DNA from 3 places in the Enterococcus gilvus ATCC BAA-350 genome. Region 1 is predicted to be linked to each of the others. Evidence: predicted binding sites of a transcription regulator. Region 1 holds the regulator's gene; each other region holds the start of a gene.
The links. Region 1 encodes HrcA, which represses chaperone genes, less so after heat shock. Its sites were predicted from a motif close to TTAGCACTCNNNNNNNNNGAGTGCTAA; they were not measured.
Positions count from the first base shown of each region.

Region 2: I592_RS10175 (ATP-dependent Clp protease ATP-binding subunit) is a predicted target of HrcA. The motif match lies at 5,914-5,940, and genes of this name have one in related genera.
Region 3: groES (co-chaperone GroES) is a predicted target of HrcA. The motif match lies at 1,123-1,149, and genes of this name have one in related genera.

Region 1 covers NZ_ASWH01000001.1:1,328,884-1,339,260, forward strand. Annotated here, with positions in the region: gene hemW (radical SAM family heme chaperone HemW) at 1-960, shown strand, start outside; gene hrcA (heat-inducible transcriptional repressor HrcA) at 1,082-2,122, shown strand; gene grpE (nucleotide exchange factor GrpE) at 2,156-2,692, shown strand; gene dnaK (molecular chaperone DnaK) at 2,750-4,579, shown strand; gene dnaJ (molecular chaperone DnaJ) at 4,729-5,889, shown strand; gene I592_RS06620 (plasmid pRiA4b ORF-3 family protein) at 5,980-6,960, shown strand; gene I592_RS06625 (hypothetical protein) at 7,038-7,775, opposite strand; gene I592_RS21385 (hypothetical protein) at 7,801-7,968, opposite strand; gene mprF (bifunctional lysylphosphatidylglycerol flippase/synthetase MprF) at 8,223-10,377, opposite strand, start outside.
Region 2 covers NZ_ASWH01000001.1:2,057,349-2,067,725, reverse strand. Annotated here, with positions in the region: gene I592_RS10190 (peptide chain release factor 3) at 1-1,265, shown strand, start outside; gene I592_RS10185 (hypothetical protein) at 1,289-3,067, shown strand; gene I592_RS10180 (DUF1827 family protein) at 3,088-3,384, opposite strand; gene I592_RS10175 (ATP-dependent Clp protease ATP-binding subunit) at 3,537-5,759, opposite strand; gene I592_RS10170 (phosphocarrier protein HPr) at 6,199-6,465, shown strand; gene ptsP (phosphoenolpyruvate--protein phosphotransferase) at 6,465-8,192, shown strand; gene I592_RS10160 (LTA glycolipid anchor biosynthesis glycosyltransferase, IagA/BgsA family) at 8,366-9,409, shown strand; gene I592_RS10155 (glycosyltransferase family 4 protein) at 9,425-10,377, shown strand, end outside.
Region 3 covers NZ_ASWH01000001.1:2,289,576-2,299,952, forward strand. Annotated here, with positions in the region: gene groL (chaperonin GroEL) at 1-778, opposite strand, end outside; gene groES (co-chaperone GroES) at 801-1,085, opposite strand; gene I592_RS11320 (CPBP family intramembrane glutamic endopeptidase) at 1,282-1,926, shown strand; gene I592_RS11325 (NAD(P)-dependent oxidoreductase) at 2,003-2,623, shown strand; gene I592_RS11330 (MBL fold metallo-hydrolase) at 2,666-3,475, opposite strand; gene I592_RS11335 (two-component system regulatory protein YycI) at 3,524-4,369, opposite strand; gene I592_RS11340 (YycH family regulatory protein) at 4,370-5,680, opposite strand; gene walK (cell wall metabolism sensor histidine kinase WalK) at 5,677-7,509, opposite strand; gene yycF (response regulator YycF) at 7,512-8,216, opposite strand; gene I592_RS11355 (DegV family protein) at 8,474-9,328, opposite strand; gene I592_RS11360 (DUF1836 domain-containing protein) at 9,321-9,869, opposite strand; tRNA gene I592_RS11365 (tRNA-Lys) at 10,026-10,098, shown strand; gene I592_RS11370 (GH25 family lysozyme) at 10,294-10,377, opposite strand, start outside.

The DNA of each region.
Region 1 (10,377 bases):
GGAACCCCAACGTCTTTGAATGCCGCACAGTTGGACCGGCTATTCGGTGGATTAAGAGAAATCCTTCCTTATGAGAACGGAGAATTCACTGTGGAAGCCAATCCAGGGGATTTGTCCGCAGAGAAATTAGATGTGATGCGTAATTATGGCGTCAATCGGATATCTATGGGCGTCCAAACGTTTGATGATCGTTTACTTAAAAAAATTGGCCGTAAGCATAATGCGCAAGACGTGCACGATACCATTCAACTTTTAGAAAAAAAGGATTTTAGAAATGTAACGATTGATTTGATTTATGCGTTGCCAGGTCAAAGTTTAGAAAGTTTCCGCGATACCGTGGAGCGGGCTTTGGCTTTAGATCTGCCGCATTACGCACTTTATTCCCTGATTTTAGAAAATCAAACGATGTTCATGAATTGGGTGCGACGAGGAAAAATGCATTTGCCTGAACAAGAAGTAGAGGCCCAAATGTATGCTGAAACAATTGAAGCAATGGAGAAAGCTGGACGAATGCAATATGAGATCAGTAATTTTGCTAAGCCAGGATTTGAGAGCAAGCATAATTTAGTTTACTGGAATAATCAAAATTACTTTGGGATCGGGGCAGGCGCGAGCGGCTACTTAGAAAATCGACGCTATAAAAATCGCGGACCGATACAACATTACCTGAAGTCTTTGAATGACGATCGTCTTCCAATTCTTGAAGAGGAATACTTATCTGAACGAGAGCAAATTGAAGAAGAAATGTTCTTGGGCTTAAGAAAAATTTTAGGAGTTGAAAAGGCGGTTTTTGAAGCCCGTTTTAAGCAGTCAATAATGGATGTTTATGGTGACGTGCTTGAAAAATTAAAGCAGCAAAAGCTCATTATAGAGACCGATACCAGCATCCATCTGACCAAGGCAGGATTGTTTAGAGGAAACGATGTTTTTGAAGAATTTTTATTGAATAAAAACGATTAGCACTCTCTGTTGCAGAGTGCTAATTTTTTGTTTTTTTCACTTGACTTCTATAGGAGATGTGGTATATTAATAATCGAGTTAGCACTTAAAAAGAAAGAGTGCTAACTAAAGGATGAGATGAATGTTAACGGAAAGACAAAAACTGATTCTCAGCTTGATCATCCAAAACTTTACCCATACGGGACAACCAGTTGGGTCGAAAAGTTTAATGGAAGAAGGCGTAAAAGCAAGTTCCGCGACTATCCGTAACGACATGAAGACCTTAGAAGAATTAGGCTTGCTAGAAAAGACTCATTCCTCATCAGGAAGGATTCCTTCAGCTCTGGGGTATCGCTATTATGTGGATCATCTACTAACGCCGATAAAGGTGAGTAATCAAGAAGCAGATCAAATTCGCAGTTCGTTAAAGAAAGATATTCATGAGATCGATGATATTATTCAACAATCCGCAAGAATACTTTCGCAGGTTACCAGCTATACGGCATTTTCACTCGGCCCTGAAATGAAAGATCGGACGTTAACAGGATTTAGGATCGTTCCATTGAATGATCGCCAAATTTTAGCAATCATCGTTACTGACAAAGGGAACGTTGAAAGCCAAGTTTTTCGTATTCCTGAGAATGTTGACAGTCAGGACTTGGAGAAGATGGTTCGAATCATCAATGATCGTTTAGTGGGACAGCCTTTAATGAGTGTCTATCAGAAATTGCGAACAGAGATTCCAATGATTTTACATCGCTATTTTCAAACCACTGATGGCATCAGACATTTGTTCGATGTGATTTTAAATGAGGCGTTTGAAGATAAAGTCTTTGTTAGTGGGCGAATGAATATTTTAAATTTCAATCCCGATCAGGACTTCGATCATGTAAAGTCAATGTATTCACTGATGCAGAATTCGGATGAATTGACACAATTATTGCTTCCCTCAGATGACAATATCCATGTACGGATCGGTACGGAGTTAGGCAATGATTTGTTTGATCATTTAAGTATGATCCAAGCAAATTATGAAATTCGCGGGCATGGCCGAGGAACGATCGCATTGTTAGGCCCGACCTCGATGCCGTATTCAAAAATCTTCGGATTATTGGATGTATTCCGATACGAGTTGACAAATGCATTGGATGATTATTATCGTTCTTTGGATTTATATCACTAGAAACGATTCCTAAAAAGAAAGGAAGTACGCGTAGTGGCAAAAGAAAAGAAACATGAAGTTGAAGAAGAAGTTGAAGCGGAAGAAACAATGGAAACTGAAGAAATCGATATCCCAGAAGTTTCTGAAGTAGAAGACTTAACAAACAAGTTCAGTGAAATGGAAGATAAATTCTTGCGAGCTCGTGCTGAGATTGCAAATATGTCTAACCGTAACAAAAATGAGCGGGAACAGTTAATCCGTTACCGTTCGCAGGATCTTGGGAAAAAATTATTACCAGCGATCGACAATTTGGAGAGAGCCTTAGCAACGGAAGTGACAGATGATCAAAGTGCCAGCCTGAAAAAAGGGGTAGAAATGGTACTTGAGAGTTTGACCGTTGCATTGAAAGAAGAGGGGATCACAGAGATCAAAGCTGAAGGTGAAACCTTCGACCCGAATCTTCATCAAGCGGTTCAAACAGTTCCAGCAGAAGACGACGTAGCACCCGAAACGATCGTCAATGTTTTACAAAAAGGGTATCAACTACACGACCGAGTATTGCGTCCCGCAATGGTCGTTGTCGCTCAATAAAGTATTCTACTATTTATTAGTAAATTTAAAAGATAAATGAAAAGGAGATTTTCAATTATGAGTAAAATTATCGGTATTGACTTAGGTACAACAAACTCCGCAGTAGCTGTTTTAGAAGGCGGAGAAGCTAAAATCATTACAAATCCAGAAGGAAACCGCACAACACCATCTGTTGTCTCATTCAAAAATGGTGAGATCCAAGTAGGTGAAGTCGCAAAACGTCAAGCAGTTACAAACCCAGATACAATTTCATCAATCAAACGCCATATGGGTGAAGCTGGATACAAAGTAGAAGCAGACGGAAAATCATATACTCCACAAGAAATCTCTGCAATGGTATTGCAATATATCAAAGGATTTGCAGAAGATTACCTAGGCGAAAAAGTTGAAAAAGCCGTTATCACAGTTCCTGCTTACTTCAATGACTCTCAACGTCAAGCAACAAAAGACGCTGGTAAAATTGCTGGTTTAGAAGTTGAACGTATCGTGAATGAACCAACTGCTGCAGCATTGGCTTACGGTTTGGACAAAACAGACAAGGATGAAAAAATCTTAGTATTTGACCTTGGTGGTGGTACGTTCGACGTATCAATCCTTGAATTGGGCGACGGTGTCTTTGACGTATTATCTACAGCAGGAGACAACGCTCTTGGTGGGGATGACTTCGATAACAAGATCATCGATTACTTAGTTGCTGATTTCAAACAAGCAAACGGCATTGATCTATCTAAAGACAAAATGGCTATGCAACGTTTGAAAGATGCTGCTGAAAAAGCGAAAAAAGATTTATCAGGTGTCAGCTCAACACAAATCAGCTTACCGTTTATCACAGCCGGCGATGCTGGTCCGTTGCACTTAGAAACAACACTTTCTCGTGCAAAATTTGATGAAATTACGGCTGATCTAGTTGAACGTACGAAAGCACCTGTTCGTCAAGCCTTAAAAGATGCTGGTCTTTCTCAATCAGAAGTCGACGAAGTTATCTTAGTCGGTGGTTCAACTCGTATTCCAGCAGTTGTAGAAGCTGTTCGTAAAGAAACAGGTAAAGAACCAAACAAATCAGTTAACCCAGATGAAGTAGTAGCAATGGGTGCTGCGATCCAAGGTGGGGTCATCACTGGTGATGTGAAAGATGTTGTATTACTAGACGTAACACCATTATCATTGGGTATCGAAACAATGGGCGGCGTGTTCACGAAATTGATCGACCGAAATACGACGATCCCAACAAGTAAATCACAAGTATTCTCAACAGCTGCTGACAACCAACCTGCAGTAGACATCCATGTCTTGCAAGGTGAACGTCCAATGGCTGCTGATAACAAAACATTAGGTCGTTTCCAATTGACAGATATTCCAGCTGCACCTCGTGGAATTCCTCAAATCGAAGTAACGTTTGATATTGACAAAAACGGTATCGTAAACGTTTCTGCGAAAGACCTAGGAACACAAAAAGAACAAAAAATCACGATCAAATCTTCATCAGGTTTGTCTGACGATGAAATCGATCGTATGGTGAAAGACGCAGAAGCAAATGCGGATGCTGATAAAGCTCGTAAAGAAGAAGTGGACCTACGTAATGATGTAGATGCTTTACTATTCTCTGTTGATAAAACATTGAAAGAATTAGAAGGCAAAGTAGATGCAGACGAAGTGAAAAAAGCAGAAGACGCGCGCGATGAACTAAAAGCAGCGGTCGAAGCAAATGACATCGAATTGATGAAAGAAAAACGCGATGCATTGAACGAAATCGTACAAAACTTAACAGTTAAACTTTACGAACAAGCGGCACAACAACAAGCAGATGCTGATCCAAACGCAGCTCAAGGCGGCGCGGATGATGTCGTAGATGCTGATTTTGAAGAAGTTAACGATGACGACAAATAATTGATTCGTTGATAAAGGCCAAAGTCATCGCTTTGGCCTTTTTTCTTTCAAGATTGGCAAGTCCGTTAGAAAAACGTTAAGAAACGTATCGTATCGATTTTTAGTGTGATACAATACTAACGATTCTATGAAATTATGGAGGGAAGCCAATGGCTACAAAACGGGATTATTACGAAGTCCTTGGGGTACAAAAAGGTGCTTCGGATGATGAAATAAAAAAAGCATATCGTAAGCTTTCCAAGCAATACCATCCGGATATCAATAAAGAAGCCGATGCTGAGGAAAAGTTTAAAGAGATTTCTGAAGCTTATGAGATTTTAAGCGATCCGCAAAAACGTGCGGCATACGATCAATACGGCCATGCGGGAACAGATCCAAATTTTGGAGCTGGAGGAGCAGGCGGTTTTGGCGGTGCTGGTGGTTTCGGAGGAGCAGGCGGTTTTGGATTTGAGGATATTTTTGAATCTTTCTTTGGTGGTGGCGGCGGACGTCAAGCAGATCCTAAAGCACCAAGACAAGGGGCAGATTTACAATATTCAATCAACCTTGAATTCGAAGAAGCTATTTTCGGTGTGGAAAAAGACATTAAATACAACCGTGAAGAAACGTGTCATACGTGTCACGGAAATGGGGCAAAACCTGGCACGCAACCAGAAGTTTGTCATAAATGTCATGGTTCTGGTTCAATTAACGTTGAACACCAAACACCACTTGGACGTGTAATGAGCCGTCAAACATGTGATGTGTGTCATGGAACAGGGAAAGAAATCAAAGATCCTTGTCCAACGTGTCATGGTTCCGGTCATGAGAAGCGTCCTCATACAGTCAAGGTAAAAGTACCTGCCGGTGTGGAAGACGGCCAACAAATGCGATTAGCGGATCAAGGCGAAGCTGGAGTAAATGGTGGACCATACGGAGATTTGTATGTTGTCTTTAAAGTGAAACAAAGTGACATCTTCGACCGTGATGGCGGAGAAATTTACTACACCTTGCCGTTGAGTTTTGTCCAAGCGGCTCTAGGGGATGAAGTCAATGTCCCTACCGTTCATGGAGATGTTAAATTGAAAGTACCTGCGGGCACACAAACAGGTGCTAAATTTAGACTCCGCGGAAAAGGCGCTCCGAGACTTCGTGGAAATACGAATGGCGATCAACAAGTAACGGTGAAAATCATTACACCTAAAAACTTGAATGAGAAGCAGCGTGATGCGCTACGTGCATTTGCTGAAGCAGGCGGGCAAACAGTAAGCGAACAAAAAGAAGAAGGTTTCTTTGGCAAAGTGAAAGATGCCTTTGGTGGAAAAAAATAAGTTTAGAGGCTTAATCAATTCAGTATTGATTAGGCCTCTTTTTTCTTTTATCCTTAATGAAAAGAGAAAATGTGTTTAAGGGAGGTTCGCATGGATAAATTGGACAAGCTGTTTGATCGAATGACCAAAGATATGGTGTACTATTTTATTGCTGGAGGACTTGCTGAACCGGACGGTCTTATTCGCACGGTAGAATTCTTTTTAAACTTTGTTGATAAAGGAAGGCTCAGTGGGAAATTGCTAGATGAAGAACTCGTTAAAGAAGCTTTGATCCATCATTTGCCGAACCATATGCCGCTATATATCGATGAAAGTTTTTATGCTTATCAAATGCTGCTAGACCTTTATTACGCATTGTATAATGAAAGAATTATTACCAAAGAGGAATGTAAAGAAATGCAATACGTTATTTATCTCAATAAAACAGCGTTTCTATCTCGTATGAGCAACCCTAACTATTGGTCAAAAAACAAATTGGCAGTCATGGATGAATGGCGTGAAGGAAATTTTGATATTGAAGAGCCTTACAATTTAGATAATTATAATATAGATGAAACGGTAAAAAAAGAAGTTCCGAACAATATCTTAGAGTTTCCCAGACAAAGTGCTGCTGTTAAAACACAAACTAGTTATGTCGTACGTGTGGATCTCAAAGGGTATCGACCTCGAATCTGGCGACGCTTAAAAATTCCTGCGAGCATTTCTTATGAGCAGTTACATGAGATTTTGCAGATTGCATTTGGTTGGGAAGATTGTCATTTGCATAGCTTTTTTGTAGACAAGAAAATAATGATTGGTCCTAGTGATTTAGAGATGGTGCAATTTGCGGAAGAGCAGCGATTGATCGATGAAGATTTTAAAAATAAGAAAACAATCAGTTATCTTTATGATTTTGGTTGCGATTGGCAACACCAGCTGGTTATTGAAAAGATCCTTGAGGAGGCTCCCGTTGAGTATGCAATATGTATGAAGGCAAAAGGGGAGACGCCAGCTGAGGACTCACGGGGAAATGAAAGCTGGAAGGCCTTTGACATAGCCGACATCAATAAAGAATTAAAAAAGAAGAGATAAGTTCCCTTTAACGTGTTTTCACTGTGAAAGAATGATTAGGTGTTCCCCAAATGATTGAGTATTTGGGGAACACCTTTTTATCTTCTTTTTATCAGTGATAGCCATTTTTTATGGGTGTCCCGTAAAATAGGTGTTCGGATGTCATGGTTAGTTAGGCGATTGGGTATTAAATTTTTATCGGCTAATTCTGAAAAGAAAGTTGTGTAGTCTATTTGATGCCCTTCGATGCGTCTTTTTTTACATAATTCGTGTTGGCACATATGGCTCTGCGGGAATCCTTTCGCAAGCAGAAATTCCTGCGCCACTTTCAAGCTGTTCTCAGAAGAGGCATCGATCATGTTCGTATCAATCAAAATACCTTCTGGTTTTGATTGCAGAGAGTGGAACGTTCTCGCTTCAAGATTCAGCAAATGCACATAGTTATCAGTACAGAGACTGAGCTGTCCGCGTAAAGTAGTTGGAATCTGAATAAGCGGCAGACCACCAAGATAATTTTCTGCTACATAACCGCTCAACTGGCAAAGAAATTCATCCCCTAATCCGACAATTACATTTTCTTTCGTTATCTTTTGATCAGATAAAAATTGATATACTAGATTTGCGATAGCGGTAGTGTAGAGCGGTTCGTTCAATACAAGTGTTTGCACATCAAACCCCATAATGGTTAAGTATTGAAGAACTTTTGCACCTTCCGCATCAAATGATTTTTTGTCACTTAATAAGACGATTTTTCTAGTTGACCACAACGAAGCAGCGTAACTGCCGATTGCAGCTATACCTTCTGATTTAACCATGATTTTCGGTACGTTATTCATAAAATTTCCTCCTAGGTTTTTCTTCTTACTCTCGATTCGTTGCGATAAACGATTTTTTCTTCATGTTGTCCATTCGTTCAATAAGGAACATTTGGTCCTCGTGGTGCCGTTCTGTTACTTTGCCAAAGAAAAAACGCTCACTGCAGATATAAAAATCTACAGTGAGCGTTAACGGTACTAAAATAAAAGCCACTATAGATTTTCATCTATGCGGCAACAAGTCAGCGTAAAATGCCTTAGCCATCATAGATACAAACGTAGGTGTCTGTATCCACGAATAGGAATACAAACTCATCTAAAATAGCTAAAGTAAAAAGTATTCAGTTGTGCAGAGATTAATTGAGTCATTCTAAACACTCCAAACTGATTTCGTATATGTTGTTGCTTATTTTAGACACAAACTTACGAGTTGTCAAGACAAAAAAAGCAACTTCGAAATCGAAGCTGCTAATCTCTAAAAGTAAAACGTCGGAATCCGCGATATTTTTTATCCTCTTGCACAGGCGCATTATCCGTAATTAGTAAAGCAATCATTACGTAGCCGATCCAGCTATCACGTGAATACAATACATATTCTGGAATCCATTCGTTCGCATATTTATCTTTGTATTCTTTAAGTCCGCCGAATGAATAGAAGCGCGATCCGAAATTATAGACTAAATAAGCGATCCGTTCTTGCGTGAAGCTTTTACGAGAAGTACCGACATTTGCTAAAGGAGCCATACCTAAATCAAAATACTCGATTCCCATTTCATCACGCATATATTGAAATAAATTGATAAAAAGAAAATCCATCGTTCCGCCAGGTGCTTTCTCAGGGCTGTGTCTCATTAAGTCGATGGTCCCTATAGAATCTGTATAGGTCGGCATAAAATTCGCAAAGGCTACGATTTCTTTATCGCTATTTTTTATGACCGCGATTGGGGCACGTTGCAAATAGTCTTCTGAGAAGAAGCCTAAAGAGAATCCTTTTTCTTTACGACCATTGAGCCATTCATCGGAGATTGCCCGCAACGTCTTCATTGTTTCATCCGAAAACGGGGGAGTAAGGACATCAAATTGATACCCCTCTTTAAGAACCTTATTGAAACCAGAGCGCTGTCCCTTCATCTTCTTTCCGCTCAAAGTAAAATCAGGTAAATGAACATGTGCTCGCTCACCGAACTTAATAAAATCATAGCCAAACTCATGAAGGATCATGACCATCTCTTCACTATTCTCATAAAAAACAGGTAAGTAATTGAACCGGTCAACCTCGTTTATCAAGGCCTCTGTCGCAGCAACAAAATCCTCATTTTTTCCGGAAGGATCACCCATAACTAAAATTTTGTTATTAAAAGTCGATAATTGGAAGAAGACAGTATCCTCTTCGCCATCATTGTAATAAAAAACTTTTTTGTCTTTTAAAAAGACCAATTGACTATCTGGATTGCCTCCGTAGGTTTCTAAAATATGCTGGACACGTGCTTCATCTAAAGGTTCACCGATTTGCGTGCGCTTATTTTTTAGGAAACGAATCAATAAAAGTATAATGAACGCTACAATCAAAATCGCCACAAATCCTACGACCCAAATTTGTTCACTAGGGAATAGGAAAAATTCCGGTAGACGATGGCGATGATGGATTTTAGGACTGTTATAGACACCGATGATGATGTACAAGAAGGTGAGTCCACCCATAATAAGGCCATCAATGGTCATCCACTCCGCAGAATAAACAAGCTGCTCCCTGAACAATTCATTCTTAGAAAAAATAACAACTAATAAAACTAGTGCAAGGAAGAAGCCGGTAGAAAAACGAAATCCTGCAAGTAGTGAATACAAGAAGGTCAATGTCACGATAATAATGGTAGGGAAGTAGGCACGTTTTACCCGTGCAGAAATTCCTCGACCAGAAACGATCAATAAGAATCCTAATAAAATTGCTGGAAAAACAACAATTACTCGAGAGTGTATCGGATTAAGCTTTTGAAGAAAGGGCAGCCTTATAAAGGCTTCAGGAATAGTTGCTGATAAAACAAGCATGATCCCTGTGAAGTAAAGCAAGAAACTTTCAAGCTTATGAGCCAGCTCTCGTAATAGACCAACAGGAATTCCTTTGTAGCGTGTATTGATCGTAGTCCCAAGGTTTTTGAAAAATAAAATAAGTCCAATGGCAAAAGGAACCAAGTAATAAAATAGTCGGAAGAGCAACAACCATGCAACGACGGTTTCTCTTGGTGTTCCTAAAGCAGACAATCCAATGATCATCATTAAGTCAAAACTACCTAATTCTCCTGGAATCATGGAAGCAATTCCGATTACCGTCGCAGCGATAAATAACGGAACAACATCACGAATACTAACCTGAATCCCCATTAGGAACCCTGTTGAAAGGAAGCTGATTAATACACCGGTCCATTCAAGGAAGGAAGTTCCGATCAACTCAAGTCGGTGAGAACTTTTTAAATCCCCCAGATATTCTCCCTTTCCGAAAATACTTAGACAAAAAACAATCGGGAAGTATAATCCGCCGCCGATAAGCCAGATCCAATATTGACGCAAGTATTGATTATGATCATCAAACATAACCAAGAAGAAGGAGATCAGCGCATAGATCGAT
Region 2 (10,377 bases), 730 kb from region 1:
CGGTAGACAGTGCCGTAATGGTCATTGATAGTGCCAAAGGGATCGAGGCTCAGACAAAGAAACTTTTCCAAGTTGTCAAACGTCGGGGAATTCCGATTTTTACCTTTATTAACAAATTGGATCGTGACGGACGCGAGCCGCTAGAATTGTTAGAGGAATTGGAAGAATTGTTGGAGATCGAATCGTATCCAATGAATTGGCCGATTGGTATGGGAAAAGGCTTGGAAGGAATCTACGACATACACAATGAGCGCATCGAGTTCTACCGTCCAGAACAATACGAAGGGGAACGCTACGTTAAATTAACCAATGGTGAGATTTCGGGAGATCATCCGTTAAAAGAAAAATCTATTTATGAAGATGTATTAAGCGAAGTCGAGCTTGTTCGCGAAGCCGGGGACCAATTTAATCTTGAGAAAATTCAGCAAGGGAATCAAACACCTGTCTTCTTTGGTTCAGCTTTGACGAACTTCGGAGTCGAAACATTCCTTGAAACCTTTGTTGATCTGGCACCAAAACCTCACGCCCACAAAACTGAAGAAGGCGAACCTATCTCTCCGTATGAAGAAGAGTTCTCTGGTTTTGTCTTTAAGATCCAAGCAAATATGAATCCGAATCATCGAGATCGAATCGCGTTTGTACGGGTATGTTCAGGAACTTTTGAGCGCGGAATGGATGTCACTCTTGGACGTACAAGCAAGAAAATGAAACTAAGCAACGTGACACAATTTATGGCTGACGCTCGCGAAAATGTGGAAGAAGCTGTCGCTGGGGACATCATCGGAGTCTATGATACTGGAAACTACCAAATCGGAGACACGATCTATGAAGGGAAATTGAAAGTAGCCTATGAAGAACTACCTTCCTTCACGCCGGAACTATTTATGAAGGTAACTGCAAAAAATGTCATGAAGCAAAAATCCTTCCATAAAGGGATCTACCAACTGGTACAAGAAGGTGCGATTCAATTATACAAAACGTATTTGACAGACGAATACATCATCGGTGCGGTTGGACAGCTGCAATTTGAAGTCTTCCAACACCGTATGCTGAATGAATACAATGCGGAAGTTGTTATGACGCCAATGGGAAATAAAATTGCTCGTTGGATCGATCCAGAACAATTAGACGAACGCATGAGCTCAAGCCGTAATATTTTGGCGAAAGACCGTTTTGACCAACCACTCTTCTTGTTTGAAAATCAATTTGCAATGCGTTGGTTCGCGGATAAATACCCAGAAGTAGAACTGAAGAGCTTGATGTAAAATGCGAGAAGAAAGGGACCTTGATGCAGAAATTTAAAGGCGACACAGCGATTTATTTAAAGCGGCTCAAACAACCAAGCACTATGATCTTGCTGGTCGTCTTGATCGGGATGACCGTGTTTCGTTTCGTTTTGAGTGCCAAGGCCCCTTACTTTATTAATCTGTATGCCGGCTATGACGATCAGTTATTTATTCGGTATGGTCAAGAGCTGCTAAAGGGAAATTGGCTAGGAGAGTATTCGACCAAGACATTATCCAAAGGGATTTCCTATTCTCTTTTTATCGTCTTAGGCAACAAGTTACATGTATCTTACGGTGCTTTCCTTGGTCTTTTCAATATACTGGCAAGTAGTGTAGCTGCTTTAGCCTTACGCCCTTTGATACGCAATCGCTGGATTTTGACAGGTATTTATACCTTCTTTTTATATTCTCCAGTTTCACTTACGAGTGAATACAGTACGCGGATCTATCGGAATACACTTGTTGTTCCGGCAGTTTTGTTAGTCATTGGCTGTTTGGTGGGATTGTATTTTAGAAGAAATGAACAAGTGCGTTCCTTCGCCAGTTGGGGAGTAGGGTTGGCCCTGATTTTTCCTTTATACTGGTACATTCGTGAAGACTCCTTATGGCTGTTGCCAATCGTAACAGTAGGGATGATCGTTATTGCAGGTTCTGTTATTTTTGAAAATGATCCGAATTTCAAGCTAAAAACTCTTCGCAGCTCTATTAAGAAGTTTTATTTTACGAAAAAGCAATTAGTAAAATTAATCCTTTGTTTACTGCCTTTTGTCACTCTTTTTTCATTGACAAGCGGGCTAAAATATATGAATAAAGAAAATTACGGGATTGCTACGGTCAATGATCGGACAGGTGGTGCTTTCGCTCTTGTATCAAAGCAGCTCATTCGAATGGATGACGGAACTGACCTGAATCAAACGAATAGTAAAGTTTGGGTGTCGAGAAAGGCGCTTGAGAAGGCAGAATCCGTTTCACCTGCACTTCAGTCCATTAAGAAAAATATTGATTGGATTTATAATGGGAGCCCGTGGAGTGGTGGAGAAGATATCTCAGGAGACATTATCTTTTGGGCGCTGCGTGACGCGGCGAATCAAGCCGGCTACTATAAAGATGGAAAGAAAACAGAAGCGTTTTGGGAAAAAGTAGCTTCTGAATTATCGACTGCCTATGAAAAGGGCACGCTAAAAGAAAAAAGGGAGATCTATCTAACCGGTACGGGAGATGGAAAACTACTAAAGGATTTGCCGCTTGTCGGTGAATTTATGAAGAGTGGATTTGAGTACAATGTCTTTTATAAGGATTATGGACAGGGATCAGATGGAACGCTCGGACCTAAAGAAGATGTCTCAGAGGCAGAAAAGCTATTGAGACTTTCATTCTCAGAGAACTGGCAGGACATAAATGTGCCGCGAACTGAGCCAATAAAGCTTACCTCAACTGCCAAACTCTCAAACCGAATCATTCAAGTTTATAGAGACCTTACACCGTTGTGGTTATTGTTCTGCTTCGCGGGATTTTTAATTATTTGTGTAGGCAGTCTTTTTTCTAAAGCACAGTTAAAAACATTCAGAGGAATGCTGCTGATTCTTTTGGGACTGACACTTTCTTATTTGATTTTTCTGATCGGTGTATCCTGGTTTTGTTCATGGGCGCCAGAGCGGAAAGAGATGTTTATGATGATCTATACAGGGGCAGGGGTTCCAGTCATCCAATGGATCGAGGTTTTGGCTTTTGTAGGGATTTTTCAATTACCAATCATCGCTAATAAAGTAAATAAAAAATAGTTGAAGCATTTTCGCTTCAACTATTTTTTTGTTATTGACATTTCGATTAGGCCGGGAGATTCAAGATAGGAAATATTTGCAAAATCATAGGTTCCTTCATCCAATTTTCGCTTAAAATAATTATGTACGAAGTCTACTTCCGATGGCAAGATATTGCGATTGTCGTTTTTTAAAACAATCTCAGCATGCTTATAAGCATCGGTATAAATGACGGTAGTATTTCCTATAGTATAAATTTTTATCATATTCGCATCAGTGTTCTCCAGCTGATTATACACGAGTTGTGAATGACTATTCGTCACATTGATAAGTTTCATCCCGAAACACCTTCTTCCTAAAACCTTACTTCATAGTGTAATTATATAAGAAAGATTAAGAAAAAAGAAGGATGTTGCTCATTTTAATTAGAAGATTTAGAAAATTTGCATAAAAGAATAGGACCCTCGTATCTGACGAGGGTCCTAAAGTGTTATTTTTTATCTTCTTTTGCTAAACGTTCAGGTTTAGAAGTGATGACGATATGATCTTCCTTATCAAGTTTCGCTTTTAGCTCTGTAATGGTTGGATGATCTAAATAGAATTCGGCGATCCCATCTTCGATATTTTCTTGGATCGTACGACGAAGTGGGCGAGCACCCATTGCAGGATCGTAGCCAAGATCAACTAATTTCTCTTTCACATTATTCGGCACTTCAATGTGCAATTTTTGTGAAGCTAAAAGTTCATTTACATCATCTAACATCAATGAAACGATCTTCATAAGATTTTCTTTTGACAGCGAACTGAATTCGATGATCCCATCAAAACGGTTCAAGAATTCTGGGGCAAAGAAATCTTTCAATTGTCCCAATACAGAACGAGTAACGCCGTCACGAGCGGCACCAAAACCGACATTTGCTTCGATTTTACCAGTACCAGCATTACTTGTCATAATAATGATCGTATCCTTGAAGCTGACAGTCCGACCTTGTGAGTCCGTTAAACGGCCGTCATCAAGAATTTGTAAGAACATATGAAGAACATCTGGATGTGCCTTTTCAACTTCATCCAATAAAATCAAACTGTATGGATGACGTCGAACTTGCTCCGTTAATTGACCAGCTTCTTCATACCCAACATAGCCTGGAGGTGAACCAATCAATTTAGACACACTGTGTTTTTCCATATACTCACTCATGTCAAAACGAATCATAGAGTCGCTTGATCCAAAAAGTTCTTCTGCTAACTGACGAGCCAATTCTGTTTTACCGACACCTGTTGGTCCAACGAATAAGAAGGAACCGATCGGACGATTTTTTTTGTTTAAACCAACACGATTACGGCGAATGGCTTTCGCAACTTTTTCTACCGCTTCATCTTGTCCAATGACGTGTTGTTTCAAATCACTTGCAAGATTTTTCAATTGTGTTTGTTCTTTTTCTTTTAATTCACCGACAGGGATGCCTGTACGTTTCTCAACGATTTTCTCCATGTCCTTTTCAGTGATAACCGGTGTTTCTTCATCTGTTATCTGACGGTCTTTCATTTTTTGCAATTTGTTGATTTGATCGCGGTAGTAAGCAGCTTTTTCAAAGTCTTCTTCTTGAGAAGCTTGTGATTTTTGTTGCTCTGCTTCGGCCAATTTTTTATCGATCATTTTTGGATCAACAATTTGAATCGTTAAGTTTTTCTTCGACCCTGTTTCATCCAGCAAATCAATTGCTTTATCAGGTAAAAAGCGGTCTTGGATGTAACGATTTGATAACTCAGCCGCAGCTTTGATGGCATCATCCGTATATTTTACATGATGATAATCTTCGTAACGTGGTTGCAGACCTTTGAGGATCTCAATGGTTTCTTGAACAGAAGGCTCTTCCACGCGAACGGGTTGCATCCGACGTTCCAATGCAGCATCTTTTTCAATGATGCGGTATTCATTTAATGTGGTTGCACCGACCATTTGTAATTCGCCGCGAGCTAAAGCAGGCTTCAAAATATTCCCAGCATCCATATTGCCGTCTCCAGCAGCGCCGGCACCGACGATCTCATGAACTTCATCAATAAATAGGATGATGTTTTCAGCTTGACGAATCTCTTCGATTAATTTTTGCATCCGTTCTTCGAATTGTCCCCGAATACCTGTACCTTGCACAAGAGAAGCGACATCTAAACGAATGACTTCTTTGTCCATTAATTTTTGCGGAACATCGCCATCGACGATTTTTTGTGCCAATCCTTCAACGACCGCTGTTTTACCAACACCGGGTTCGCCAATTAATACGGGATTATTTTTTGTCCGACGATTCAAGATTTCAATGACTCGTTGGATCTCGTCATCACGACCGACTACGGGATCAATGTTTCCTTCACGTGCTTGTCCAGTAATATTGATACCATATTCATCCAATAGACCGCCGCCGCCATTTCCGCGAGGGGGTTGATTATTTATTCCATTTCCACCGCCGAATTGGGTTGGTGGTGTTTGATCTGCAGCTCCTTGTCGTTGTTGCATTTGTTGGGACATGGAACGGAACAAATCGTCTAAACTTCCAAAACCAAAAGGATCATTTCCTGCCATCTGTGGCGCACCTCCAGCTTGATTCTTTAATTTTTGATAACAACTCTGGCAATAATCTAGTTGCTTTCGTTGACCATTGACATTTGCATATAAATGAATCGTTGCTTCATTTTCATGACAATTTTGGCAAAGCATCTTTTTCACCCTTTCAATAGTTGATGTTTCTTCCATTGTACATCGAGTAAGCGAATCTCGTAAAAAGATACGCTGGTCAATTGTTTGACTATCACTGACCTTAGACATAATTATAACGAGATTTTTGATAAAAGCAAACAGTTTGTTTTTATTTTTAGCATTCGAACGCATCGAGTGCTAAAAAAATCGTTGCTGGTCTTTTTTAGGACGCTCCTTTGTTATGTAAAAAAAATGAAAACGGAAGAAATGGGGAAGTTGGACGGGTATAGCACATATTTTAAGAAAGGGCATACATTTTGCTTGAATAAATCGACTAAAATTGTTGTATCCACTGCAAAAAAATGGTAATCTAAGAAAATGAAGGGCCCAAAATGATGGACGTTATCATTAAAGCCCTAACATAAAAAAACATTTTTTTTTATAAAGGAGAACGGTCAATATGGAAAAAAAAGATTTTCACGTAGTAGCAGAAACAGGGATTCATGCACGTCCCGCAACTTTATTAGTGCAAGCTGCAAGCAAATTTAACTCTGATATTAACTTAGAGTATAAAGGAAAATCAGTTAACCTTAAATCAATCATGGGCGTTATGTCTCTAGGTGTTGGCCAAGGTTCTGACGTGACTATCTCTGCTGAAGGTGCTGACGAAAAAGAAGCAATGGAAGCAATCGTAGAAACAATGAAGAAAGAAGGATTATCTGAATAATGGTTGAATTACTAAAAGGTATTGCCGCTAGTGACGGAGTAGCCGTTGCAAAAGCTTATCTGCTAGTACAACCGGATTTATCTTTCAAACAAAATAATGTAGAAGACACTGCTGCCGAAGAAAAGCGTTTAGACGACGCTTTGGCGGCTTCTTCTGCTGAATTAGAAAAAATTCGGGATAAAGCAGCAAAAAGCTTAGGTGAAGAAGAAGCACAAGTTTTTGATGCTCATTTGATGGTTCTTTCAGACCCAGAAATGATTGGTCAAATCAAACAACATATACAAGATAATAAAGTGAACGCTGAAAGTTCACTTAAAGAAGTAACCGATATGTATATCGGCATGTTCGAGGCGATGGATGATAACGCTTATATGCAAGAACGTGCGGCAGATATCCGTGACGTTACGAAACGTGTAATGGCACATCTTTTGGGTGTGACTTTACCAGATCCATCAATGATCGATGAAGAAGTTGTCGTTGTTGCGCATGACTTGACGCCAAGTGATACTGCACAATTGGATAAAAACTTTGTAAAAGCCTTTGTTACTGATATCGGTGGACGTACGTCTCACTCAGCAATCATGGCTCGTTCATTAGAAATTCCAGCAATTGTTGGAACAAAAGAAATCACTGCCAAAGCAAAAGAGGGTGTTTTACTTGCGGTCAATGGGATCACAGGTGAAACAATCATTAACCCAACTGAAGAAGAAGCGGCTGAATACCAAAAAGCTGGCGAAGCTTATGCAACGCAAAAAGCTGAATGGGAAAAATTAAAAGACGCTGAAACAGTGACTGCTGATGGTAAGCATTTTGAATTAGCTGCGAATATCGGAACACCTAAAGACCTAGAAGGTGTTCACAATAATGGCGCTGAAGCGATTGGGCTGTACCGTACAGAGTTCTTATACATGGACTCATCTGATTTCCCAACAGAAGACGATCAATTTGAAGCTTATAAAGCCGTTTTAGAAGGCATGGGCGACAAACCAGTCGTTGTTCGTACAATGGATATCGGTGGGGACAAAGAACTTCCTTACTTGACGTTGCCTCATGAAATGAACCCATTCTTGGGCTACCGTGCATTGCGCATCAGTTTATCTGAATTGGGCGATGACATGTTCCGTACACAGTTACGTGCATTGTTGCGTGCGTCTGTTCATGGCAACTTGCGTATTATGTTCCCAATGGTTGCAACATTGAAAGAGTTCCGTGCAGCGAAGAAAATGTTCAACGAAGAAAAAGAAAAACTTGTTAATGAAGGCGTGAAGGTTTCTGACACGATCCAAGTCGGAATCATGATCGAAATTCCTGCAGCGGCTGTTTTAGCTGACAAGTTTGCCAAAGAAGTTGATTTCTTCAGTATTGGTACGAATGACTTGATTCAATACACAATGGCGGCTGACCGTATGAACGAACGCGTTTCTTACTTATATCAACCATATAACCCATCAATCTTACGTTTGATCAAAAACGTGATCGATGCAGCGCATGCTGAAGGTAAATGGGCTGGTATGTGTGGCGAAATGGCCGGCGATCAAACAGCAGTTCCGTTATTAATGGGTATGGGATTAGATGAGTTCTCTATGAGTGCGACATCTATTCTTAGAACACGCAGCTTAATGAAACGTTTAACAACGGATAAAATGGCTGAACTATCTGAAAAAGCATTAAAAGAATGCGATACAATGGAAGAAGTTCAAGCATTAGTTGAAGAATACGTAAAATAAAGCAAAATTCAAAACCGTCGTCCACTTGGACGGCGGTTTTTTTATGCGTAACAGCTAAAAATAATTCATACTTTCTGTGTGGACTTTCTGCATATTCCTTAAAATCAGACCATAGGTTGAGAAAAAGGTCAGACGCTTATGATATAATTGATTTGTTTTTGAGGAGGCGGGTTATGAAAGTATTACTTTATTTTGAAGGACAAAATGTTATTGGAAAATCCGGAATCGGCAGAGCCTTAAGTCATCAAAGAAGAGCACTGGATGCGGTGGGGATCGAGTACACATTAGATCCAAATTCGACCGATTATGATTTATTACATGTAAATACATATGGACCTAAAAGTCTCTATTTAGTTAAAAAAGCGAAAAAAATGGGCAAGAAAGTGATTTATCATGCGCATTCTACGGAAGAGGATTTCCGAAATTCGTTTATCGGCTCAAATCAGTTGGCACCTTTCGTAAAAAAATGGTTAGTGGCTTTGTATGAGCAGTCCGATCACCTGATTACACCGACACCTTATTCAAAAAAGCTGTTGCAACAATATGGTTTGACCCAGCCGATCGCTGCCATTTCAAATGGAATCGATCTAAAACGGTATTATCCAGATGAATACAAAGAAGCGGCTTTTCGCCGACATTTTCATTTATCGGAAACACAAAAAGTAGTGATTTGTGTGGGATTGTTTTTCGAGCGTAAGGGAATCATTGATTTTGTGGAGATTGCTAAAAAAATGCCCGAATACACATTTATCTGGTTTGGCAGTGTTCCGATGCTTTCTATACCAAGAGAAATTCGCAAAATCGTCAAAAAAGATCATCCTGAAAATGTTCTTTTTCCTGGTTATATCAATGGCGATCTGATTGAGGGAGCTTACTCAGGGGCGGATTTATTTTTCTTTCCTTCCTATGAAGAAACAGAAGGGATCGTTGTTTTAGAGGCGTTAGCCAGTCAACAGCAGATCTTATTAAGGGATATCCCTGTCTATGAAGGCTGGATGGAGAATCGCGTAAACTGTTATATGGGAACTACGAATCAGGAATTTGAAGGATTGATCCGACAATTGGTCAATCATCAATTGCCAAATCTTGCACTGACAGGATTTAAAACTGCGCAGGAAAAAAGTATTACGCAGATCGGGAAAGAACTAAAAGCGGTGTATCAAAAAGTTTTAGGTGTTCCCTATGATCATCAAGTCTATGGAAGAATCGCAAAGTAGTTTGGAGGAATTGACGTGCGAATTGGTTTTTTTACAGACACCTATTTTCCCCAAGTAAGCGGGGTTGCAACATCTATTAGAACGTTGAAAGATCAGCTTGAGGAACAGGGCCATGAAGTATTCATATTTACGACAACTGATCCTGACGCCGATGAGTTTGAAAAAGATATCGTCCGAATGCCGAGTGTGCCCTTTGTATCCTTTACGGATCGACGGATCGTTGTACGGGGCATTTGGTTTGCGTATCAAATTGCGAAAGAATTGAACTTGGATATCATCCACACCCATACAGAATTTGGTGCGGGCTTCTTAGGCAAATTGGTGGCGAACCGGTTGCGAATCCCAGTGGTTCATACGTACCACACGATGTATGAGGACTATCTTCATTATATTGCCAATGGAAAAGTGGTTCGACCGACACATGTGAAGCACTTTATAAAAATGTTTGTTAATCATTCTACAGGAGTCGTTTGCCCAAGTAAGCGGGTGGTGGATACTCTGCAGCGTTATGAGGTGGAGATCCCTATGCGGATTATTCCGACGGGGATCGACGTGAAGCATTTTGTTCGGCCGGATATTACCAAAGAGCAAACGGATCAATTGCGGCAGAACTTAGGAATTCAAGAGAACGAGCTGATGATTTTATCTCTCAGCCGTATTTCCTATGAAAAAAATATCCATGTCATCGTGCAGCAATTTACTGAGATTCTTATGAGTTTTCCGAAGGCGCGTCTTGTTATTGTTGGTAAGGGCCCTTATCGTGAAGATCTAGAAGAATTGGCGAGTGAACTCGGTATTGAGGAGTATGTTCAGTTTACCGGAGAAGTTCCTCATGAGGAAGTAGCGTATTATTACCATGCAGCGGATTACTTTGTCAGCGCGTCAACCTCAGAAACACAAGGTCTGACCTACGCTGAGGCGATTGCTTCCGGTACGCAATGTATCGTGGAAGGAAACGATTATTTAGA
Region 3 (10,377 bases), 960 kb from region 1:
ATGTTGGTAATGCTTCTCCGTCTACATCATCAGCAATAATCAATAATGAACGAGATTGTTGCAAGACTTGTTCTAACAATGGCAAGATGTCTTGGATGTTAGAGATCTTCTTGTCTGTAATTAAGATGTATGGATTTTCTAAAGAAGCTTCCATTTTATCGTTGTCTGTTACCATATATTGAGATAAGTAGCCGCGATCAAATTGCATTCCTTCAACGACATCTAACTCAGTATCGATCCCTTTAGATTCTTCGATCGTAATAACGCCGTCGTTACCAACTTTTTCCATTGCCTCAGCAATTAGTTTACCGACTTCTTCGCTGCCTGAAGAAACAGCAGCAACTTGTGCAATTGCATCTTTTGAATCAACGACTTTAGAAATACTGTGCAATTCTTCAACTGCTGTTTTTGTTGCTAATTCGATTCCGCGACGAATGCCCATTGGATTTGCGCCTGCAGTAACGTTCTTCAATCCTTCACGAACGATTGCTTGTGTAAGGACTGTTGCTGTTGTAGTTCCGTCACCAGCGATGTCGTTTGTTTTAGATGCGACTTCAGAAACAAGCTTTGCGCCCATGTTTTCAAAATGATCTTCTAATTCGATGTCTTTTGCGATAGTCACACCATCATTTGTAATCAAAGGAGAACCGTAAGATTTCTCTAAAACGACATTACGTCCTTTTGGTCCTAATGTTACTTTTACTGTATCTGCTAATTTGTCTACTCCGCGAAGCATTGCTGCACGTGCATCTTCAGAAAATTTAATATCTTTTGCCATGATTCTTTCACCTCATTATTTTTTATTCAACGATTGCCATAATATCTTTTGCAGCGATAATCAAGAATTCACTGCCGTCATATTTTACTTCTGTACCTGCATATTTTTCAAACATTACCATATCACCAACAGCTACTGGCATTGGACTCTTTTGACCGTTTTCCAGCACATTGCCTTCACCGACAGCTACGACTTTAGCAGTTTGTGGTTTTTCTTTTGCTGCAGAAGCTAAGACTAGGCCTCCAACTGTTTTTTCTTCTTCTTGAGTAACTTCAAGAATGACACGATCACCTAATGGTTTTAACACGATAAATCCCTCCAACTAGTAATGAATTTTCAAGTCGTTAGCACTCGATAGATAAGAGTGCTAACTCACAATTCTTATCATACCATTTTTGTTTCTTTTTGCAAGTCCTTCGTTTCTTTTTTTGATTTTTCCTGCACTAAGTTTTTTGAGAACTATGGTATACTTGGGAACAATAAATGGTTAGAAAGGAAGTTCAATGAACGAAAAAAAATATAGTTTCATTACGATTTTTACTTATGGATTGGTGCTGTTTTCACCTTTGATTTTCCAACGCGTACTCCAAGCAAATTCTTCACAACTCATTCAGTTAACAACGCTCGCTTATTTTCTTGGCGCAGCTTTGATGGTTGTTTATCGTTTTAAATCAAACATCTTCGGATTAGAAGGTACGCGAAAAAGTGTACTGATCTCCATTTTAATTGGTATTTTGGGTGTCCCTGCTTCCCTGCTCTTGCAAATGGTCATTTTACAAATTGAGCAGCGCTTCTTGGGACAATCGATTGCTTCACAGAATACACAAAATATCGTTCAACTGATCATGAACAATATGATTTTTATCCTGGCGACAACTATCGCCGGCCCAATCATGGAAGAATTTGTTTTTCGTCGTGCAATTTTTGGTTCGCTAGAAAAGAGATTCGGCTTTTTCCTGCCGGCACTTCTCAGCTCTGTCCTTTTTGCCTTTGCTCACAACGATGGGCATTATCTGCTATATGCAGGTTTAGGGTTCCTTTTCTGTGGAATGTATCGCTATAGCGGACGCATTTGGACTTCTATGATTACCCATGTTGGGATGAATCTGCTCGTTATTTTGACCCAGCTTGCCCTACACGCTAATTAAATCTGAAACGAATCTTTTGCCTTTTTATAAAAACCTCCTTAGACTGAATGTACAATCACTCTAAGGAGGTTTTTTAATGAAGGTAGCGATTATTGGTGCAACAGGACACGCCGGCTCTATGATTTTAGAAGAAGCGCTTGATCGTGGGCTCGCTGTTACAGCCATTGTCCGTCATCCTGAAAATCTGAAGGTACATGTGCCCATTTTGGTCAAGGACCTTTTCGAGCTTACAAAAAAGGATGTCGAATTTTTTGATGTAGTCATTGACGCATTTCGCCCGCCGATCGGACAAGAGGAGATGCATCAAACATCTTTAAAACATCTCAGTGATCTTTTACGTGGAACGGATACACGCTTGATCGTTGTAGGGGGAACCTCTTCCTTATTTATTGATGAAACACAACGCATGATCGATGTCTCTGATCCAAAGGCAGTGTATTATCCCACTGCTTATAATATGTACCAAGCATTTCTAGAATTAAAAGCAACCCAACAGCTAAGCTGGACCTATATAAGCCCGGCTGCAAATTTTGTACCTGATGGTTTACGGACTGGAAAGTATCAGATCAGTGATGATCATCTAAAAAAGAACTCACAAGGTAAGAGTGAGATCAGCATGGCAGATTATGCAATTGCCCTGATCGATGAAGTGATCGAACCAAGACACTTGAACCAACATTTTAGCGTATATAGCTGATCAAAAAATGGCAAGCCTGCAAAAAGCAAGCTTGCCATTTTTTTAGATTGCGAATAATTCTGTCGCGCTATCTGGATCAGTATCAAAGATTTGGAACTGATGGTTTACACCTAGATCATACCGCGTCAAGGTCTCTTCCATCGTCATATGAGCGAGTTCCTTCATATTGTTCTCTCTACTTAAATGTCCTAAATAGATGCGTTTTGTACGATCACCAAGAATATCGGTCATCACTAGCGCGCCATCATCATTAGACAGGTGGCCGCGATCGCCAAGGATTCGTTGTTTTAAACTCCATGGATAGGCACCCATACGCAACATCTCTAAATCATGATTGCTTTCGACCAAGTATGCGTCTGCATCGCGAATCGTCCCTCGGACATGTTCACTAGCATAACCTGTATCTGTCAACATGACAAATGAATGACCATCTTTATAGAAGCGATAAAATTGAGGTGCTGCCGCATCATGAGAAACACCGAAACTTTCGATATCCAAATCACCGAAAGTCAGCACCTTCCCCATCTCGAAGATATGCTGTTGTTCAACATCAACCTTTCCGATCAGCGGAGACATCGCTTCCCACGTTTTCTCATTCGCATAAACAGGTAATTTATATTTTCTTGCAAGAACTCCGACACCATGGATATGATCTCGGTGTTCATGAGTCACTAAGATCGCATCTAAATCTTCAGGTTTTCGATCGACCTCTGCTAATAACGAAGTGATTTTTTTCCCGCTCAACCCAGCATCGACCAAAATTCTTTTTTGCGGACTTTCTAAGTACAAAGAATTTCCTGTACTTCCGCTAGCTAAAATGCTGATATTGAAGGCGTTATTCATTTCTAACATGAGCAATTGGTCCTCTCTTTTAAAACTGTCCTCAGTATACAACCCTTTTTATGGATTTTCCACCTTTGGAACTAAATTATTCGTGATCACCTGATTATTCAGGGCGTTGACTTTTTCAATCTGCGTCGTCTTATCTGACGTCCGTATCTTGACGAACCAAACAGGCACATACACATTTTTCTCACGTACTTCAAGTGTGCGGAAATAGCCTAAATAAATGTTGGTAATCGTCGATTTGCTCGGAATATTATTGTTGATATATAGCGTGTTCAAGATTTCTTTTTCGGAATAAAGCGACATTTTTTCTCGCAAAGGCTCAATGTCCTTCAACCGGGTTTGAGTATATTTAGAGACCCGCTCCTGGTCATCCTCCTTCATGATGTCTAACGTCACGCGGGACGTTTCATCAATAAAAGGAATCCCTTCATAGGTTTGCGCTCCGACGACTTTTCCTAAATCCTCATCTTTCTTAGAAACATCAGGAAGGTACGTATATTCTGTGCCATTCGTGATAAAAGTGGACTCCTTCATCAAACGATTAAAACTACTCGTCGCCTTTTTTAGATCAAATTTTATTTCTCCATTTGGGATACTTGTCAGTACTCGGGTAGAAATGGTCCAATTCCCATTGATTGGTGCGTTCGTTCCTTCGTTTACTAGTGAATCGAACGTATCCTGCTCAGCACTCAAATAATACCCCTCTTGGTGGTCGTCAGTAACTTCATCTTTGATTTTTATATCATCATTTTCTAGGCGCTGCACAATATCTTCCCGCTGATTTGAATTAGTCACTAAACTTTGTTCGTGCTGATTATTCCAATAAATACTGAAGAGAAATATATTCAGACCGATGAAGACGAGAAAAAAGATCCATTCGATTTTTCTAAAATCCAATTAGCTCGCCTCCGTTTCTAGATTTCCTTGCATCAGCTGGTTAGCGGAGTACCAAGTGTCCTCATATTTAACAAACCATTCTGGCGTTAAGGCAACTAATTTATTTACACCATCAATATCCTGCCAAGTATAGCCAATGATAAAACTTTGGATCTTATCAAGTTCGATTCCTGCCGCAGCTAGACTGTTTTCTACCTCCAGCGTGCTTGGCAGCTCAACTTCTTCATCAGAAGGTATCGGTACTTGGACCGTGTCCATACTCGTCTCGATTTTGACTTGCGGTGTGGGTGTATTAGGCGCGTGCTGAATTTTGACAGTCATCTTTCCTTTAGAAGATTGACTGAAGATCGGGTACCCTTCGACAAATATTCGATAATTGATTTGTCCGTCATGATGATCAAAATACCGTAGATTTCCAACAGAAGTTCCCAACCGGCTTACGTAATTAAAACTTTGGCTGTACATACTTTCCTTCGCTAAATCGGAAGGCAGCTCACCATTAAAGGTCACCAAACGCTTCTGTTCATCCATTATAAGCTCTTCATGGCCGCTGACAAATGAACGAGAGCCGCTTTCTTCTTCCTCCCCTTTTGCTTGATCGGGGTTTTGGAAAAATGCATTTCGAAAAAGTGAATACGATTGGGTCGTTAAAATATAACTGTATTTTTTAAGCCGAACACGATCTTTTGTGCGTGACAGACGAGGAACCAAAGGATTTCCCTCAGCCATTGGCAAATAGCGTCCTTGATTTTTTTCGTAAATGGTCTCCAAACCAGAAAAATCCGCGGAAATCGTCGCTTCATACACGATGTCCTTATTATAGTTCAGAAAGCGAATCTTCTTTTTGGAAAAATCAATCTGAATCTTTGAAAACATGATTTTATCCGAATCTTTCATTGAATTCAAATTGACCGGCATATCAAAAACCTTGATATATTCAGCCAAAGAAAACTCGCCTTCATAATTCATTTCAATCCCGTTGGATAAATTGTAGTAACTTTCAATGTCTTCTCCATGGGCTATTTCTTGCAACTGACCATAGGTACTTTCTGTTAAGCGCGCCTGTGTGGTAGCCAGCAGATTTTCGCTGCTTGTTTGAAACTTCCCATTCGACAAATTCCATGTCCCGCGAATCGGCAGAAAAGCGTCTGTTGCCTTTGTGTAGTTCTGATCGCTCTTCACTGCCTGCTTGCTTGTAGTGACATCGGATATCTTTGAGGTAGGACTAAGCCAAATGGCATAGGTTAAGATGAGGCTCAGAAAAATCAGAGCCATAAGTGCGACACGAATGATTTTTTCTGATAATTTCATTCCCAAATATCCTCCTCATAGGGTTCATATGGTAAAGAAATATAGAAGGTCGAGCCTTTTCCTTCGACACTCTCAACCCAGATTTGTCCTTGATGCGCCTTCATGACTTCTTTAGAAATGGCTAGCCCAAGTCCTGTTCCGCCTTGTTGACGGGCACGAGCCTTATCGACGCGATAAAAGCGTTCGAAGACTTTTTCCAGATCCTTCTTAGGAATTCCTAGTCCTTCATCAGAGATACTTAAGACAACATTGTTATGAGTCTCCATCAAGTGAACTTCGATCTTTCCGCCGTCAGGTGAATACTTGATGGCATTGTTCATGATATTATCAATCACCTGCATGATTTTATCCGTATCGATTTCTACCCATAAATCACGTTCGGTAAACTCACGAATGATCCGATACGTTTTTTCTTGGCTGTTCACCATCATGTCAAAGCGATCCAAAATATAGTCCACTAGTTCATTGAAATTGACAAGTTCAAGGTCCATTTGCTGCGCACCTGAATCCATTCGAGAAAGATTCAATAAATCATTGATCATTCGAATCATTCGATCGGTCTCGCCCAAAGTCACGTGAATAAAGTCTGGAGCTACTGCTTTGTCTTCCCAAGCACCTTCTTCTAACGCTTCTAAATAGCTGCGGACACTTGTCAACGGCGTACGCAACTCGTGTGACACATTGGAAACAAACTGACGACGCTCTTCAGCCGTCTTTTCTTGTTCTGTTACGTCATGGATAACAACTACTAATCCACTGATAAAGCCAGATTCACGACGAATCATAGCAAAATCTGATCGTAGCGTCATACGATCTTCTTCTGAATCAGATTTTGAACGATTGATTAAAATCTCTTCTGGCGTTTCCAGCAATTTACGCAGCGTGTACTCTTCCTCTAAATCAAGCAGAGTCAAAATCGACTGACCAATCGCCTGTTCATTCGTTGTATTAAGCAAAGACAAGGCCATTTCATTGATCGTGATGACTTTTCCTCGGCGGTCTGTTGCTATAACCCCGTCAGTCATGTGCGTCAACACGCTGTCCAAACGATTTCTTTCAGCTTCCATCGTATCCTGAGCATCTTCAATACGGTCAGATAATTTATTGAATGTTTCTGCAAGTTGACTCAACTCGTCATGCCCTTGAACATCGACCTTCTCAGAATAGTCTCCTTGCGCAATACGAACTGCTTGCTTTTGCATTTCTTTAATAGGCTTTGTGATCGATCGTGCCACCAATAACGCGACAATGATCGAGATCAATCCCGCGATCAAGGAGGCAGTAAAGAAAATCAAAGCTGTGTTGCTGATTTCGGTATATTTTTGCTCAATGTCACTTTTAACATAAAGAGCCCCGATCACAGCCGAATCGCCGGTCGGGGACTGAATGGGTTGGACATTGATATATACCCGTCTATTATTATCATCTAGTGTTACATATTGCTTCATTGAAAAATCATCGATGTCGCTGTATTCATTTTTCTTTCCGATGATCGAATCTTTCTGACCCACGTCATTTGTAGCGATGACGATCCCTTTATCGTCTACCACCCACATCTCAGTGATATTGTCAGCCGTTCCATTATTTTCAAGGATTCGCTGAAGCTGATCTGCCTCATTGCCGGCATCTTCTGACATGGTGGCTCCGAGGGTCGTACTTAGCAAAGAGACCCGCTGATTCATATCCTTGGTAAAACTATCGATTGTTGATTTTTCAAGTCCCCGAATAAAGTAAGCACCGATGATCTCGATCGAAATCAGTAAAATCAAGATAAACGAAAACGCAATCTTGAAATTGACCGATCGGTAAAAACGGATTCTCTTTTCCATACTTACTCCTGTTCAGGGTTACGTAGGTAATACCCTACGCCACGTCTTGTTACTAAATAGGTAGGATGACTGGGGTTATCCTCGATCTTTTCACGTAAACGACGGACAGTCACATCCACTGTTCGCACATCGCCAAAATAATCGTATCCCCAAACGGTTTGCAGTAAATGCTCTCGCGTCATCACTTGTCCGATATGTTTTGCCAAATAGTGTAGCAATTCAAACTCACGATGCGTTAGTTCGATCGTATCTCCGTGCTTGGTTACCATGTAAGCATCTGGATGAATCGTCAAATCTCCGATCGTTAAATCACTTTGTGTCGTATTTTCTTCTTCTTTGGGCGCTTGTCCACCTCGACGTAAATTTGCCTTTACGCGGGCAACTAATTCACGATTAGAAAATGGTTTAGTCACATAATCGTCCGCTCCTAATTCTAAGCCCAATACTTTATCGATCTCAGAATCCTTCGCCGTAACCATAATGATCGGCATTTCATGGGTCTTGCGTACTTCACGAGCCACTTCTAAACCGTCTTTTTTTGGCAACATTAAATCTAATAAAATCAAATCTGGATTGACCTCTTCGACTTTTTCTAAGGCTTCTTCACCATCATATGCAGTGAAGACTTCATAGCCTTCTTTGGTTAAATTGAATTTTACGATGTCCGAAATCGGCTTTTCATCGTCAACTACTAGAATTTTTTTCACTAAGAGTCACCTCATACCTTTATAAGATTGTATGTACGCCCTACCATTATACAATAATTTCAATACTGTTTCATCTTTTCAAACAGATGACGATTTTTTACAACGATTACTTAAGAAAAAATAGAAGAATTTAATTGAATAATAAAAAAGAGACAAGCATTTGCTCATCTCCTTCTCGGTAATTTGATTTCTTCTGTTTTAAATATTTTTTTATTGCTTTTAATGAAATAAGCGAAAGCAGTAAAGTGACTTTGTCACTAATCCAATACTTGACAAACCACGCCTAAGGAACCTGGTCCAGTATGAACGGATAATGCAGGAGAAACTTTTCCAAAATAGATATTTTCAGCAGTCGGAAACATCTCTTGTAGCCGTAATCGGATTTTTTCCGCAGTTTCCAATGCGTCGGCGTGTGTTACAGCCAAATTAAAGCGCTTGTGATTGCCAACATGGTCCTTTACTAGCTGTAAAGTCTTATCGATACTCTTGTTTAGTCCACGAACTTTGGCAACTGTATAGTAGATGCCTTCAGAATTACAAGAGATGATCGGTTTTAACTTCAAGGCACTCCCCAATAAAGAAGAGACCAAACCAATACGTCCGCCCTTTTGTAAATACTCCAACGTGTCTACATTGAAGAAGATTTTTGTGTAGGGGATTTTGCTTTCTACTTCTTCAATCACTTCTGAGAAGGATTTGCCTTGTTTCACCAAGTCGCCGGCGTAAATAGCTAGAATCCCTGCTCCGATCCCCACATTTTTCGTATCAATCGATTGGAAAGTTAACCCTTCGTAATGCTCGCCGAGTACGCGCAGCGCATTGTAAGTCCCGCTTAACCCGCTTGAAATCGTCACAATAATCACATGTGTATAGCCTTGTTCTTTGATCTCATCAAAAACCTGATGGATCAATTCGCCATCTGGTAAAGAAGTGCTTGGCAACTCTTTCTTGATTAAAGGAAAAATAGTATCGGAGCTAATATCGTTCCCATCTCTATATTCTTTATCACTAAAAATAATACGCAATGGCACCATAAAAAAAGGGCCGCTGTTCACTACTTCCTTTGGGACGTCTGTCCCAGAATCAACTAGGATTGCGATTTTTTCACTCATCCGTTTCGCCTTCTTTCTCTTTCTCCAATTGAATGATTTTTTCAGTTAACATTTTTTGTGTAAAAGAAGCTATCGCACTTTCCATTGCTAAATAGTAGAAATCTTTTTTGTAGCTGTTAAATTCGATTTCTTCACCTAAAACTATTTTTGCCAGTTGCAGCAGTGCTTCTTCTTGCACGGTACAAAAACTATTGTACGCGTCCTTTGGTTCATTGATCGCCAATTGCATCCGAATCAATTCATTGATATCAGGAATCGCAAAAACTTGCTTCAGCAGCGTAATAGCAATCAAATAGGCCAAATGATTACGGTTATATCTCTTCTTCACAGGTGGTGGAACTAATTTATGTTTAACATAATTATTGACCATAGCACTGGATAGAAGCTGATGCTTGTCATCTTCTATCAAAGGGGATAAATAACGGTCAACAAGGGTGATTACTTGATCCATGTATAGCTCTAGTTCGGGTAACTCTTCCCAGCGAGGCAGTCGTAAATCTTTTAAGCCTTCTGCCCAGGTTCTGAGCTTTGTATCTTCCATTGAACACACTCCCTTTAAGGGTAGTTTATCAAAATTATGGTAATTATACAACATAGTTTCAAAAACTAGATAATTGAAGCGCTTTTGGTGAATTTTTTTTAAGTTTATTCTTGCTTTTTTATTTTCTCAGTGCTAACATATGAAAGTACTTTGTTTGGGCCGTTAGCTCAGTTGGTAGAGCAGCTGACTCTTAATCAGCGGGTCGCGGGTTCGAGCCCCTCACGGCCCATTGGGTGCCAAACCCACGCCACATAAGCGTTTTTGGCTACTTCGGTAGTTTAGAAAAAGACGCTTGATGTGGCATTTTTTTATTTTGGGTAAGGTTTTTGGGTAAGGTTTAATAATATGCCCTGGGCATAAGAATATATAAATAACGCAAAAAACACCCTCCACAACCAACTAAGGCTGTAGAGGGTGTTTGAGCTTACACGTCTAAATACCAACGTGTTTCGGTTAGATCATTAAATCCGTCTTTCGTGTCACCTTTTGGATCATTGGTGCTCCGGAT